2 regions of the Streptomyces sp. CNS606 genome follow, and region 2 is predicted to be linked to the other one. Evidence: riboswitches for the same ligand, from Rfam matches in the RefSeq annotation. Region 2 holds a riboswitch; the other holds the start of a gene.

Region 1 (7,750 bases), on a different contig from region 2:
CGTTGAAGATCAGGTAGAGGACCTGGAGGACGACGGCGAGCCGGTTCTGCCGCTCCGCCCCGGGCGGGGTGCGGAAGTGGGCGCCGGAGGCCCTGATCCGCTGCTTGGCGCGGTTGATGCGCTGCGCCATGGTCGCTTCGGGCACCAGGTGGGCGCGGGCGATCTCCGCCGTGGTGAGGCCTCCGACGGCGCGGAGGGTCAGGGCGACCTGCGCGGACGGCGTGAGCCCCGGGTGGCAGCACAGGAAGAGCAGGCTGAGCGTGTCGTCGTCGGACGGGGCGGCGTCCTCGCCGGGCGGCGGGGCGACGAGCGCGTCCGGCGGGGCCAGGGCGGCGTCCGCCTCCTCGCGGCGGCGGCGTGCGGAGTCGCTGCGGAGCTGGTCGGTGAGGCGGCGGGAGGCGACGCGGATCAGCCAGCCGCGCGGGTTCTCGGGCCGGCCCTCGGCCGGCCACTGCACGGCGGCGGCGAGCAGCGCCTCCTGGACGGCGTCCTCGGCGGCGTCGAAGTGGCCGTAGCGGCGGACCAGCGCGCCGAGGACCTGCGGCGCGTGGCGGCGCAGCAGGTCCTCGATGCGGGGGTCGGTGGTCACGCCTGGTCCGGCGGCCCGTCCGGGACGGGGCGGACGACGACCGCCGGCTCCGGGTCGGAGCCCTCCGGGACGGGGCAGGAGTAGGCGCGGGCGGCGATCTCGTAGGCGCGCTCCGGGGTCTCCACGTCCACGATCCAGTAGCCCGCGAGTACCTCCTTGGTCTCCCCGAAGGGCCCGTCGGAGACCACGGGACGGCCGTCCTTGTCGGCGGTGACCAGACGGGTCTGGGACGGCTCCGCCAGTCCCTGGGCGTCGACCCATTCACCGGACGCGACGAGGTCCTGGTTGAGCTTCTCCATGTGCTGGAACATGACCTTGAGCTCGGACTCCGACCAGGCGGGGGCTCCCGGGGAGGGGTTTCCGCTCATGGCGTCGTAGTACTTCTGGGCTGACATCAGCATCAGCATGTACTTCATGGTCTGACTCCTTCGTCGGCGGCTCCCCTGCGGGTGCCTCTCACCGGAGACGTCGGAGCGGTGCGGCGGGTCTCGACGTCGCGGGGGAAGAAATCCCGGAAGAACTTCGGGCACCGCTCTCGACCGGATCACGGCCCGGTCACGGGCCCATTATCGCGGCCCGGCGCCCACCGCGCCCGGTAACACGCGGTTTCCCCGGAGCGAGCGGTACCCCTGCCCGCGCCCACGGCCACGGCCACGGCGCCCCTCGTCCGGTACAGGTCGCCCGCGAGGACGGGACGCACGGGCGGAAGGGCGTCGCGCGGGCGTCACCGTAGGCGGAGGTGCCAGGCAAAACACGCAAGTCCGACATGCACCCTCTCCACGCTTCCCTCGCACCGCCAACACCACTCCACGGCGGGAGAGCTGGAAATAGGTGGACATAAGGAACGCCCCAAGTCCCTTGTGGCGGGACTCACATCGCGCCATGGCCGATCTTGGGAACCGGGACGGCCCAGGATGCGTCCCGCGGCCAAATCGCCTGCGGTGCCTGACGATTAGGAAATCCCGGAGATTCACCGCTCTCACGCTCGGAAAATGCTTCATCGCATAGCGTCGAGGAACACCGGCCGGTAAAGATCACAGACGCGAAGGTCACCTTTTCCCGCAGCTTGTCTCCGCCGAATCGACTGTGGTCCTATGTGCTCGCTTCCGCACGTCATGGCGGAGGTTCCCGCGCCGGGACGCCGAATCCTGCCGACCGGCATCAGGGAAAAGCGCAGTAGTCAGCAACGGCAGGAGCGGGGGAACCAGGTAAGCGCCGCGCCGCACGACGGCCGGCTTGGGGTGAAGCCATGCCTCATCGCGCCCCCACGCGACGGGACATGGCCGGGCAACTCTTCTCGCCCGAATCCGACAGCTCACCTCGCAGGCGTAGGAGAGGATTCACCACCATGTCCCGTGGCCGTCACCGCCGCCCGCGTCATCTGCTCAATTCCCGCAAGGTCTCCCGCCTTTCCGTCGCGCTCGCCGCCGGCGGCGCCGTCGCCGCGCCGATCGCCGCAGCGGGCACCGCCCAGGCCGCCCCCGCCTCCGCGCCGGCCGCCGCCAACGTGAAGACCGTGAAGACCGGCGCCAAGGCGGAGCAGACCGCCGCCGCCGAGAGCTACACCGTCGCCTCCGGCGACACCCTCTTCAAGATCGCCAACGCGCACGACGTGAAGGGCGGCTGGCAGACCGTCTACGAGGCCAACAAGGAGACGGTCGGCGGGAACCCGGACCTGATCCACCCCGGCCAGGAACTGACCCTCGAGGCCGCGGCGGCCCAGAAGGGCGGCGAGGCCCAGCAGTCCTCCACCGAGACCTCCGGCGAGTCGGCCGACCAGGCCACCTACCCGGACAACCTGGACGGCTGGATCCGCGAGGCGCTGGCCGTCATGGAGCAGGAGGGCATCCCGGGCTCCTACGACGGCATCCACCGCAACATCATCCGTGAGTCCGGCGGTGACCCGAGCGCCATCAACAACTGGGACATCAACGCCCAGAACGGCACGCCGTCCATCGGTCTGCTCCAGGTCATCAAGCCCACCTTCGACGCCTACCACGTCGAGGGCACGGCCTACGACCAGTACGACCCGGTCGCCAACATCGTCGCCGCCTGCAACTACGCGGCCGACCGCTACGGCAGCATCGACAACGTCAACGGCCCCTACTGAGCCTGACGTTCGAGGGCCACTCGACGGCCGCCTCCCACCGGCGTGCAGGTGGGAGGCGGCTTTCGTCGTGCCCGGGGGCTGCGCGCCGCGGTGGTCGGGAGCCGTCGCCGGAGTCGGGTGACGCAGCAGCCGGGCTGCGCCGCCGGCTCAGGCGACGGAGCCGATCGGCCGGGGCCCGCCGCGGGCCCCGGGACCGTCGTGGTGGATCGGGGTGTGGGCCCCGGTCAGCGGCAGTCCGGAGCCGCCGCGGCGGCCGGCGACGATCTCCGCGGCGATGGACACCGCCGTCTCCTCGGGTGTGCGCGCGCCCAGGTCCAGGCCGATGGGCGAGCGCAGCCGGGCGAGTTCGAGTTCGGTGAGGCCGGCCGCGCGCAGCCGGGCGAGACGGTCCTCGTGGGTGCGGCGCGAGCCCATCGCGCCCACGTAGGCGACCGGCAGCCGCAGGGCACGCTCCAGCAGCGGGATGTCGAACTTGGCGTCATGGGTGAGGACGCACACCACCGTGCGGGCGTCGACCTCGGTGGCGTCCAGGTAGTCGTGCGGCCAGTCGACGACCACCTCGTCCGCGTCCGGGAAGCGCGCCGCCGTGGCGAACACCGGACGGGCGTCGCAGACCGTGACGCGGTAGCCGAGGAACCTCCCCGCCCGGACCAGCGCCGCAGCGAAGTCGATCGCGCCGAACACCAGCATGCGCGGCGCCGGCACGCTCGACTCCACCAGCAGGGTGAGAGGTGCGCCGCAGCGGCTCCCCTCCGCCCCGATGCCGACGCTGGCGGTGCGCCCGGCGTCCAGCAGGGCGCGCGCCTCGGCGGCGGCCGTACGGTCCAGGCCGGGGTGCCCGCCGAGGGTTCCCGCGGCACCGGACGCGCCGTCGCCGTGACCGTCACCGCCGTCGACGTCCGGGCGGACGAGAAGCGCCCGCCCCAGGAGCTCCGGCGGACCGGCCACCACGCGGGCGAGGGCCGCGGAGCCGCCGCGCGCCGCCGTGGCGGCGGCCGCCGCGTACGTCTCCCGCCACGGCGCGTCCGCCCGCACCGGCACGACCAGCACGTCGATGACGCCGCCGCAGGTCAGACCCACGGCGAAGGCGTCGTCGTCGCTGTAGCCGAAGCGCTCCGTGACGGGCCGGCCGTCCCGGAGCGCCTCGGCGCACAGTTCGTAGACCGCGCCCTCGACGCAGCCGCCGGACACGCTGCCGACCGCGGTGCCCCCGGCGTCCACGGCGAGCGCCGCGCCGGGCTGCCGGGGTGCGCTGCCGCTGACGGCCACCACCGTGGCCACGGCGAAGTCGCGGCCCTCCTCGCACCACTGGTGCAGTTCGGCGGCGATGTCCAGCACGGGGGAACCTCCAGGGTCGGTGCGGTGCGGTGGGGCTGTGCGTCCGCTCCGGCTACTTCACTCCGAGCCAGGCCTCGATGGGCCCGAGCGAGAAGTAGACGAAGAAGACCAGTGCCAGTACCCACATCAGCCATCCCGGCTCCCGCCACCGGCCCTGCACAGCGCGGATCAGCACGTAGGAGATGACGCCCGCGGCGATACCGGCGGTGATGGAGTAGGTGAACGGCATCAGGACGGTGGTGAGGAACACCGGGACGGACGTCGCCGGGTCGTTCCAGTCGATGTGCTTGGCGTTCGTCATCATCATCGAGCCGATGACGACCAGCGCGGCGGCGGCCACCTGCGTCGGGATCACCTGGGCGAGCGGCGTGAAGAACAGGCACAGGGTGAAGGCCAGGCCGGTGACGACACTGGCGAACCCGGTGCGCGCGCCGTCGCCGACGCCCGCCGTCGACTCCACGAACACCGTCTGCCCGGAGGCGCCCGCGACGCCGCCGACGATGCCGCCGGCGCCGTCGATCGCCAGGGCCTTGCTGAGCCCGGGCATCTTGCCGTCCCGGTCGGCGAGGTCGGCCTGCTGGCCGATGCCGATGATCGTGCCCATGGCGTCGAAGAACCCGGCCAGCACGAGGGTGAAGACGATCACGCCGACGGTGATCGCGCCGACGTCGGCCATGCCGGTGAAGGAGACCTGGCCGAACAGGCCGAAGTCCGGTGCGCTGACGATCGACCCGGTCAGCTCCGGGGCGTTCAGCCCGCCCCAGTCCTGCACGGACAGGCCGGCCACGGCGTGCACCAGCGCGGCGAACAGGGTGCCGCCGACGATGCCGATGAGGATCGCGCCGGGCACCCGCCGCACGTGGAGCAGGAAGATCAGCAGCAGCGTCACCGCGAAGCACAGCACCGGCCAGCCGGTGAGCTGGTCCTGGACGCCGAGCTGGATCGGCTTCGCACCGGCGACACCGCCGGGACCGCCCATGCTGGTCACGAACCCGGCCTGGACCAGGCCGATCAGCGCCACGAACAGGCCGATGCCCATGGTGATGGCGTGCTTCATCGCCAGCGGGATCGCATTCATGATCAGCTCCCGCAGGCCGGTGACGACCAGCAGGATGATCACGGCGCCGTAGATGACGCACATGGCGAACGCGTTCCCCCACGTCATCTCCGGCGCGACCTGGAAGGCCACGACGGCGGAGACGCTGAGTCCCGCGGCCAGCGCGAGGGGGACGTTGCCGAGGATGCCCATCGCCAGCGTCGTCGCCGCGGCGGCGAACGCGGTGGCGGTGGTGAGCTGGGCGGGGTCGAGCCGGGCACCCGTGGCGTCCGGAACGGACAGGATCACGGGGTTGAGGAGGATGATGTACGCCATCGCCATGAAGGTGGTGACGCCGCCGCGCACCTCACGGGCGAGCGTGGATCCTCTGTCGGACATGTGGAAGTAACGGTCGAGCCAGGACCGTCCTGCCGGGGGGCGGGAGCCGTTCCCCACCTCCTCGGGCGAGGTCTTGGGCTCCACGTGCGACTGGGTCATCTTGTGCCTTCTCCCAAGGTTCACAGGGGCACCCGCCCCGGCGCGCCGTGACGCGCCGTCGTTCGGCGGGATTTGGGATATGCACGACGCGGGGGACGGCCCTCGCCGCGTTCTGTGGGGGTGTGCCGGGCGCGGTTCCGCTCGCGCGGGACGCACCGACGTGGGGCCGCGCCGGCAGAGGCGCTCCGGAGAACCGGTGCACGCTGCGGGCTGCCCCCGGACGGCGGGGCCGCGGTGCGGTCGGCACCGCCGGGCTCCACCGTGTGCGGCCGGTCGTCGCCGCGACGGGAGCGAGCGTCCCGCCGCGGCGCGGCCCGGCCGGGCACCGGGGCCGATGGCCCCCGGCGCGTCGGCCGTACGGAGGGTGTCACCGTGCGGTCGCGGTGCGGTCGGCACCGTCCGGCACGGCCGGGCTCCGCCGCGGCGGCGGAGCATGCCACCGCGCGGACGGGACACCACGACGGTGAGGGTTCGGCGGAATGCGCGTGCACGGCGACCACCACGTTCGGCTCGCTCCGGCTGTGCCGGCTACGTGCCCGTGAGGTGCTCGGGACGGACCGGCACCCGGTTGAGCGCCAGGCCCGTCGCGGCACGGATCGCGGACAGGACGGCGGGCGTGGAGGACAGGGTCGGCGCCTCTCCGACGCCCCGCAGGCCGTACGGCGCGTGCTCGTCGGCCAGTTCCAGCACGTCGACGGGGATGGTCGGCGTGTCGAGGATCGTCGGGATCAGGTAGTCCGTGAAGGAGGGGTTGCGGACCTTGCCGTCCTCCCCCACCACGATCTCCTCCATCACCGCGAGGCCCAGACCCTGCGTCGTGCCGCCCTGGATCTGGCCGATCACGGACTGCGGGTTGAGGGCCTTGCCGACGTCCTGCGCGCAGGCCAGCTCCACGACCTTGACCAGGCCGAGTTCGGTGTCGACCTCGACCACCGCGCGGTGCGCGGCGAACGAGTACTGGACGTGGCCGAAGCCCTGCCCGGTGCGCAGGTCGAACGGTTCGGTCGGCCGGTGGCGCCACTCGCTCTCGACGTCGACGGCCTGGTCCTCCAGGACGTCCGTGAGCGGGGCGAGCACCTCGCCGCCGTCGGTGACGACCTTGCCGCCCTCCAGCAGCAGTTCGGCCGTGGCCCACGCCGGGTGGTAGGTGCCGAACTTGGCACGGCCGATCTCCAGGACCTTCTCCCGGACCAGCTCACAGGTGTTCTTCACCGCGCCGCCGGTCACGTACGTCTGGCGGGACGCGGACGTGGAGCCGGCGGAGCCCACCTGCGTGTCGGCGGGGTGGATGGTGACGTCGGTGACGCCCAGCTCGGTGCGGGCGATCTGCGCGTGCACGGTGACGCCGCCCTGCCCGACCTCGGCCATCGCGGTGTGCACCATGGCGACCGGCTTGCCGCCGACGACCTCCAGCCGCACCCGGGCGGTGGAGTAGTCGTCGAAGCCCTCGGAGAAGCCGACGTTCTTGATGCCGACCGCGTAGCCGACGCCGCGCACGACGCCCTCGCCGTGGGTGGTGTTGGACAGGCCGCCGGGCAGCGCCCGTACGTCGATGCCGGTGCCGGCGACGGCGCCGGTGCCCTCCGCGGACTCCCACTGCCGCTCGGGGGGCAGCGGCATGGACTTCACGCGGCGCAGGATCTCCGCGACGGGCGCCGGGGAGTCGACCTCCTGCCCGGTGGGCATGACCGTGCCCTGCGACATGGCGTTGAGCTGCCGGAACTCGACGGCGTCCATGCCGAGTTCGGCGGCCAGCTTGTCCATCTGCGCCTCGTAGGCGAAGCACGCCTGGACCGCGCCGAAGCCGCGCATCGCGCCGCACGGCGGGTTGTTGGTGTAGAGGGCGATCGCCTCGATGTCGACGTCGTCGACGACGTAGGGGCCGACCGAGAGGGACGAGGCGTTGCCGACGACGGCCGGGGAGGCGGAGGCGTAGGCGCCGCCGTCCAGCACGATCCGGCACTTCATGTGCGTGATCCGGCCGTCCCGGGTGGCGCCGTGCTCGTACCAGAGCTTCGCCGGGTGGCGGTGGACGTGGCCGAAGAACGACTCGAACCGGTTGTAGACGATCTTGACGGGCTTGCCGGTGCGCAGCGCCAGCAGGCAGGCGTGGATCTGCATGGACAGGTCCTCGCGGCCGCCGAACGCGCCGCCGACGCCGGACAGCGTCATGCGGACC
Region 2 (7,750 bases):
CAGCTCGCGAACGCCTGACTTGCCGGGCCGGGCACGGGGGGCGACCCTGCGAGGGGGGACCGGCGACGCCGACCCGGGAGGCACGGCCGTGACGGACCGGACAGCAGCACGGGCGACCGCGGCATGGCCGCGGCTGCGGGTGGACGACTGGGCCGACACCCGCGACACCCTGCACATGTGGACCCAGATCGTGGGCAAGGTGCGCCTGGCCCACGCGCCGCTGGTCAACCACTGGTGGCAGGTCACCCTGTACGTCAGCGCGCGCGGACTGACCACCTCCGCCGTGCCGTACCGCGACGGCGCGTTCGACGTGGAGTTCGACTTCGTCGAGCACCGGCTGGTGCTGCGCCGCGACTCCAGCGGCACGCGCCACGTACCGCTGGAGCCCATGTCGGTGGCCCGCTTCCACACCGAGACGATGCGCGCACTGGACGAACTGGGCGTCGAGGCCCCCATCCAGGGCCACCCGAACGAGGTCGAGCCGGCCATCCCGTTCGCCGAGGACGACCGGCACGCCTCCTACGACCCCGGCGCCGCGCAGCTGTTCTGGCGCCAACTCCTCCAGGCGCAGCGGGTGATGGGCGAGTTCCGCTCGCACTTCGTCGGCAAGGTCAGCCCCGTGCACTTCTTCTGGGGCGCGATGGACCTGGCCTGCACCCGCTTCTCCGGACGCCCCGCCCCACCGCACCCCGGCGGCGCGCCCAACTGCGGTGACTGGGTGATGGTCGAGGGCTACTCCCGCGAACTGAGCAGCTGCGGCTTCTGGCCGGGCGGCGGCGAGGAGGGCGCGTTCTACGCGTACGCCTACCCCGAACCGGACGGCTTCGCGGACCACCCGGTGCGGCCGGACGAGGCGTACTACAGTGCGCAGAACGGGCAGTTCCTGCTCCCCTACGAGGCGGTGCGGACGTCCCCGGACCCGGACGGCGCGCTGATGTCCTTCCTTCAGGACACCTACACCGCGGCCGCCGAGCACGGGCGGTGGGCGCGGGCCTCACTGGAGGACGACCCCGGCCGCTGGGACGCCCGGCGCTGAGCCGTCTCCCGCAGCGGGCTTGGCCTGCGAGGATCGGGGGAAGGGGCGTGCGGGGGCGCCGCCGCCCTTTCCCCGACGCGCGGAGGAGCGAGACATGGACGAGAAGGTGCCGCAGGAGGCGCTGCTGTCGCTGCTGACGGACCAGAACCGGGGCGTTCTGGTGACGCTGAAGCGGGACGGCCGGCCGCAACTTTCCAACGTGCTGCACGCGTACGACCCGGAGCAGCGGATCGTCCGGGTGTCGGTCACCGCGGACCGCGCCAAGACCCGCAACCTCGCCCGTGACCCGCGCGCGAGCTACCACGTCACGACGGCCGACGGCTGGTCCTGGACGGTCGCCGAGGGCGACGCGGAGCTGACCCCCGTCGCGGCGGACCCGTACGACGCGACGGTGGAGGAACTGGTCGACGTCTACCGCGCGATCTCCGGCGAACACGGCGACTGGAACCAGTACCGCCGCTCGATGGTCACGGACCGCCGCCTCGTCGTCCGCCTCCACGTCCGCCACGCCTACGGTCAGCCCCGCCGTTGACCCCGCCCGGCGGAAATCCGGTGGAGGCCCGGAGCGCCACGGGCTAACCTCGCCGGCATGTGCTCCTTCCTGCAGATCTACGAGTGAGACGGCGCGGCGCAGCGCGCCGCCACCGTCACCCGTGCCCGGGCCTTCGCCACGGGCCGATGCCGTCACGCCCGTAGATCCTCGAGGAGACTCATGAACCTGCCCCGCTCCCACCCGCGCGCCCACATCGCCATGGTCGGCGTGCCCGCCGTCAGCCACGTGCTGCCGAGCCTGGAGATCATCCGCGAACTGGTGGCGCGCGGCCACCGCGTGACCTACGCCAACGGGCACGCCGTCGCGGATCTCGTCACCGGCACCGGCGCCACGTTCGTGCCGTTCGACTCGACGCTCCCGGTGACCGACAACGACTGGCCGGAGGACCCGGTCGGCGCGATGAGCGTGTTCCTGGACGACGCGATGCACGTGCTCCCGCAGATCGAGGCGGTGTACGAGGACGATCCCGCCGACCTCTATCTGTACGACATCGGCGGCTACGCCGTCCGCGCCCTCGCCGAGCGGCAGGGCCGCCCCGCGGTGCAGCTTTCGCCGACGTACGTGGCCTGGCACGACGAGGAACAGGCCGTCCTGAAGCAGATCCTGCAACTGCCCGGCGCGCAGGAGTACTTCGACCGCGTCTCCGCCTGGGCCGAGGCGTCCGGCGCGACCACGACGGACGGCCCGTCCTTCGTCGGGCTGCCCGACCGCGCACTGGCCATGATCCCCCGGGCGATGCAGCCGCACGCCGACCTCGTGGACCCCGATGTGGTGAGTTTCGTCGGGCCCTGCTTCGGGGACCGCGCCGACCAGGGGGCGTGGACCCGTCCGGCCGGGGCCGAGAACGTGCTGCTCGTGTCGCTCGGTTCGGCGTACACCCGGCAGCCGGAGTTCTACCGGCAGTGCCTGGCCGCCTTCGGCGGCCTCCCCGGCTGGCACGTGGTGCTGCAGATCGGCCGCTACGTCGACCCGTCCGAGCTGGGCGAGATCCCGGCGAACGTCGAAGTGCACTCCTGGGTACCGCAGTTGGCGATTCTGGGGCAGGCGGACGCGTTCGTCACGCACGCCGGGATGGGCGGCAGCAGCGAAGGGCTCTTCACGGGCGTGCCGATGATCGCGGTGCCGCAGGGCGCGGAGCAGTTCCAGAACGCTGACCGCCTCGTCGAACTGGGCGTGGCCCGCCGCCTCGACACCGCAGACGCGGACGCCGCGTCGCTGCGCGCGGCGCTGACCGCCCTCACCTCCGATCCCGAGGTGGCCCGACGGTCCGCCCGGCTGCGCGAGGACGCCCGCGCGGAGGGCGGCACCACACGGGCCGCCGACCTCCTGGAAGCCCTGCTGAACCAGCGCTAGAAAAGGGTCCGACGGCCCTGGCGTCGGGGGGTGGTCCGCCAGGACCGCCGGAGTCTCGATGGCCGCCCGGCCCCGGTTCCCGGTTGCCGCCGCCTCGCCCCTCCTTGTCGCCGAGTACTGCGGTGGGGGGAGGAGGTGTCACAGGCCTCGACGGGCACGAGGCGGCGGCACCGTCCCTGCATCAGGGACGTGGGAAGGGAATCGTGGAGCGGAAGGTGTCAGACGTTCAGTCCCTTCCCACGCAGCCAGGACAGCGGGTCGACGGGCGAACCGCCGCCCGGCCGGACCTCCAGGTGGAGGTGCGGTCCGGTGGAGTTGCCGGTGGAGCCGACGTTGCCGATGACGTCCTTGGTGTTGACCTCGGACCCGGCGGAGACGTTCATCGAGGACAGGTGGCAGTACCAGACCTCGGTGCCGTCGTCGAGTTCGAGTACGACGCGGTAGCCGTACGAGCCGGCCCAGCCGGCCTCCTTCACGGTGCCGCTGTGCACAGCCATCACCGGGGTGCCGGTCTGCGCGGCGAAGTCCTGGCCGGTGTGGTCGTTCTCCCACATGCTGCCGCCGGCGCCGTAGCCGGAGCTGAGCGTGTACGAGGAGAGGGGCACGCTGTAACTGCGGGCGAGTTCGGCGAGCCGTGCGGCCTCCGCCTTGCGGCGAGCCTCCTCGGCGGCTTCGCGCTTGCGCTCGGCCTCCGCCTTGCGCTCGGCCTCCGCCTTCTTCGCGGCGGCCTCGGCGGCCTCCGCGCGCGCGGTGTCGACGGCGTCCTCGCGGACGGTGGCGTCGGCGGCCGACTGCTGCTGGGCGGCCTGCGCCAGGATGCGGGCCCGCAGGGACTCCCCGGCGTCCCCCTCCGGAGCAGCGGTCTCGGTGCTGAACCCGGCCTGGGTGAGCGGCGCTTGAGCGGCGACCGTCGTGGTGTCCGCCGAGCCGTCGACGCCGGGGACCAGGTCACTTATCTCGCTGGGCAGTTCGTCCGCCACCGAGCCGGCGAGGGAGGACATGTCGGCCATCGTGACGGAGGCCGGCTTGTCCTTGGCCGTGGCCATTCCGCCCGCGCCGACGGCCGCGATCATGCCGACCCCGAGCACCGCACCGCTGCGGGCCACCCCGCCGCGCTGCTTCGCCACGCGGTGCCGGCCGCGCACCGGGCGCACCGATTCGGCGGTCGGGTTCCACCCGTCGTACGCCCCGTCCTGCTCCGGCCCGTAGACGGTCGGCACGGTGTAGGCGCCGGTGGCGTCGAAGGACTCCTCGAACTGGGGGAACTCGGTGGTGAGGTCGGTGTCGCCGAGGTATCCGCTTCTGTAGAGGTCGCGGGCCTCGGGGGCATGCCTGGTGGACGCCACTGGGGGCGCTCTCCTTTCCTTCCTTCTCGCCTACCGGGTTAGCTGACGGGTTCGGAGCAGGAAGGTCTCCTACAGCGGTCCTTGGGCGGGACCGCCGATTCACCCCTGAAAGGTGGTTCCCCGGCTCCCTCGGTGTGCCGGCGCGAGCGGTGAGACTCGCGTGACCCACGTGCGGGATTAGGCGACGGCGCACGGTGCCGCCTGGAGTGACGGCAGTGACGACCGCGCTGCGTTATCGAACGTTAATAGACCCGCAGCCGGGAAACCAAGCCGGGTCGCTGATTTTGCCTACGCTTTGGCAGGGACTTCCCGCCCACCGAGGAGCAATACGGACGCACCAACACGCCCCGTCAGCACGCCGGTTCCGTGGGTGATCACGAGTGGATCACGACGACCGGCACCGAATCTCCACCAACGGACCGTCAGCTCCTCCACCCCAACCTCCGTGACCGAACCGGCCTTCCGACCCGGAACCGACCCCGATCTCCTCCCCCTCAAGAGCACGGGGGTGGGCCGCGGCCGCGACGGACGTGAGGGGGCGTGGGCGGAGGGAGGGTCGATGCGCCCGGAAACACTTGCCCGTGATGTGTGGGCCGCGCAATACGAGTCGTGCCCACCGTTCGCCGAGAACGCGGCCCGTACATCATGGGTTTCCGGGTCGTCGGCCCGGACCGCAGCCCACGCCCCCGACCCGCACCCACACACACCAGCCACCGCCCCACGGCACCGAACCGCCCCGGATGCGTCAGAGAATCGCCACGCGCTCCCACGCGGGCTGACTCTCCTCCGCCTCCCCCGGATCGGCGGCCGCCGCCTCGGTCTCGCCGGCCACACCCTTCGCCGGTCGCGCCTCCGCTGCACGGCCGCCCGCGTCGTCGCCCCCGTCGCCGTAGCCGGAGACGCCCACGTAGGGCGCGACGCTCCGGTAGGGGGCGGCGGAGGTGCCGTACCCCTCCGTACCGGTGGCGTGCCGCTCCGCGGAGGAGCCGTACCGCTCAACCGAAGTGCCGTACAGGTCACCGCCGTTGCCGCCGTACAGGTCGCCCCCGTTGCCGCCGTACACCCCGCCGCCGTACGCGGCAGGACCGGGCGCCACCGGCGAAGGGGCCCCGTAGGACGGCCGCCCCTCCTCCGTGCGCCACCACCGCGCGCCGGTCTCCACTGGCTCGCTGCGGCCGTGACGGCCTCCCTGTCCCGGCACGGCGCGGCCTGCCAGGGACCACTCGCGTACGAGCGTCTCGTAGATGGGCGTGGGCGCGGAGGCATCCGCCGGGGGCGGAAGAGCCGGACGGGGAACCGTTTCTCCCGACCAGGGCACCGGCGACCACTGCGTGAGCATCACAGCCATGCCAGAGACAACGAGGCCCACCGGCCCGAAGTCACCCGCCCGGATCAGCCGTGTCACCCACAAGGGGGTACAGGCCCGGAGTTCACCCGTACACCCCCCTGGCCGCGCCCGCCGGGTCCCGCCGCCCGGGCACCGTTCCGTGCACCGTCCGCCGCATGGAGCAACGTCCGCGGGCACCACCGCCCACCTGCGCCGACGACGGGGCGCACCGTCCGGAGCGCGGAACCGGGGGGATGCGACTTGGCTCGGATGCGGACGCGTGGCGTCCCGGGAGTACGCCGGCGCAGCCGCGCGCCGCGCACCCCGCCATCGTCGGAGGTTCGTTCATGCGTGCGTTTTCCACGCCGCGCCGGCCGAGAGTCGCTCGGCGGCTCTCCGGCGCGGCGCTGTCCGTGGCCGTCGTCGGCATAACCGCAACGACCGTCACGACCGCCTTCGCCGCCGGCGACGACGGCGCCATCAGGGTCGACCCGGGCACGGCACGCCCGGGGGGCACGGTCACGTTGTCGACGGACGCCTGCGGGCCCGGCGGCAGCGCCGGGGTGGACGCCAGCGCACTGGGCGCCGGAATCCTCGGGCTGGAGCCGAAGGACGCGGAGGCCCGGACGGCGAAGGGCGAGCTGCGCGTCACGCGCGACACCAAGCCGGGCCGGTACGCGCTCGGCGGCTCCTGCACGGACGGGAGGGAACTCGCCGGCACGGTCGTGGTCGGTCCCGCGAAGCACGCGGCCGGGGACGCGGAGCACCCTGCCGGTGAGCGGCAGCCCGCGACGGGCAGTGCCGAGGCGAAGGCCGGCGACGAGTGGCCGGAGGGCGAGGACTGGAAGGAGTGGTCCGACGAGGGCGCTCCGGAGGACGGCGCTCCGAAGGATTCCGGTGCCGGGGACTCCTGGCCCGAGGGTGAGGGCTGGAAGGAGTGGCCGGGGGACGGCGGCGACCCGTTCGGCAAGAACGGCGACCACCGCGGCAAGGGGGACCACCACGGGGACGACTGGGGCAAGCACGGCAGGGACGGCAAGGACGGCCACGACGACCGGCAGGACTGGCGACACGACCGGCACGGGAAGATGCCGCACGGCCGCGTCCACACCGGCGTCGGCGGCGCCGGAGCGGGCGTGGACTCCGCCATGCTGACCGGCGGCTCGCTCGCCCTGGTGGCCGCAGCCGGCGGTGCGCTCTACCTGCGCCGGCGCCACCGCAGGCTGGACGGCTGACCCGGGCAGCCCTACAGCAGGCCGTTCCGGCGTACGGGTGCGGCCGTCGCCCCCGGCGACGCCCGCACCCGTAGCGCCGTCGACGCCCGTACCCGCACCCGCACGCGAGGAGGTCCGATGGCGGGTCCGACGGCGGCATCACGCCCGCGTCGCCGCGGTCGCGGCGTGGAGACGTGCGTCTCGACGCTCGTCGCCGCCTCCGCCTGTGCCGCCGTCTGGCTCTTCGAGCACGGCACCGGCGGGCAGGCCCCGCCGCAGCCGCCCGCCGAGGCGGGATTCGCCCGCGACGCCCCTCGCCCCCTCCCCGGACCCGAGACACCCGCCCCGACGCCGTCCGGCGCGCACACGAACGGCCCGGACACGAAACGCCAGGACACGAACGGCCGGGAGACCGGCGGCCGGGAGAGCCCTCGCCCCGAGCGCTCCCGATCCGGCCCGCGCGCCTCCGACCCGCTGCGCGTCCACATCCCGTCGATCGGCGTCTCCGCCCCGCTCACCCGCCTGGGCCTGCACGACGACGGGAGTCTGGAGGCGCCGCCTCCGCAGGACGAGAACCTCGCCGGGTGGTATGCGGACGGCACGCCGCCCGGCGCCGTGGGCACCGCGATCGTCGCGGGGCACGTCGACACCGCCGACGGCGCGGCCGTCTTCTACGGCCTGGGCGCGCTGCGCAAGGGCGCGGAGGTGGAGGTCGAGCGGCGGGACGGCTTCACCGCCGTCTTCACCATCGACGCCGTGGAGGTCTACGACGGGGCGCGCTTCCCGGACGCCGAGGTCTACGGCCCGTCCGCACGGCCGGAATTGCGGCTGATCACCTGCGGCGGGACGTTCGACGAGGAGGCCGGGGAGTACACCGGCAACGTCGTGGTCTTCGCGCACCTCACCGACGTCCGGCGGGCG

The links. Region 2 has a riboswitch for cyclic di-AMP ahead of K304_RS0117515 (M23 family metallopeptidase). Riboswitches for the same ligand answer to the same signal wherever they lie in the genome.
Region 1: another riboswitch for cyclic di-AMP. It lies ahead of K304_RS0117995 (LysM peptidoglycan-binding domain-containing protein); the one in region 2 lies ahead of K304_RS0117515 (M23 family metallopeptidase).

What each region holds. Positions count from the first base shown of each region.
Region 1 is NZ_AUFD01000026.1:39,406-47,155, reverse strand. Features, by position in the region: gene K304_RS0118005 (sigma-70 family RNA polymerase sigma factor) at 1-589, opposite strand, end outside; gene K304_RS0118000 (YciI family protein) at 586-1,005, opposite strand; cyclic di-AMP (ydaO/yuaA leader) riboswitch at 1,752-1,933, shown strand; gene K304_RS0117995 (LysM peptidoglycan-binding domain-containing protein) at 1,938-2,699, shown strand; gene K304_RS0117990 (XdhC/CoxI family protein) at 2,847-4,037, opposite strand; gene K304_RS0117985 (NCS2 family permease) at 4,090-5,571, opposite strand; gene K304_RS0117980 (molybdopterin cofactor-binding domain-containing protein) at 6,100-7,750, opposite strand, start outside.
Region 2 is NZ_AUFD01000024.1:57,915-65,664, forward strand. Features, by position in the region: gene K304_RS0117500 (DUF5996 family protein) at 89-1,036, shown strand; gene K304_RS0117505 (PPOX class F420-dependent oxidoreductase) at 1,131-1,568, shown strand; gene K304_RS0117510 (macrolide family glycosyltransferase) at 1,749-2,942, shown strand; gene K304_RS0117515 (M23 family metallopeptidase) at 3,161-4,288, opposite strand; cyclic di-AMP (ydaO/yuaA leader) riboswitch at 4,301-4,441, opposite strand; gene K304_RS0117520 (hypothetical protein) at 5,034-5,384, opposite strand; gene K304_RS31745 (hypothetical protein) at 5,963-6,850, shown strand; gene K304_RS0117530 (class F sortase) at 6,968-7,750, shown strand, end outside.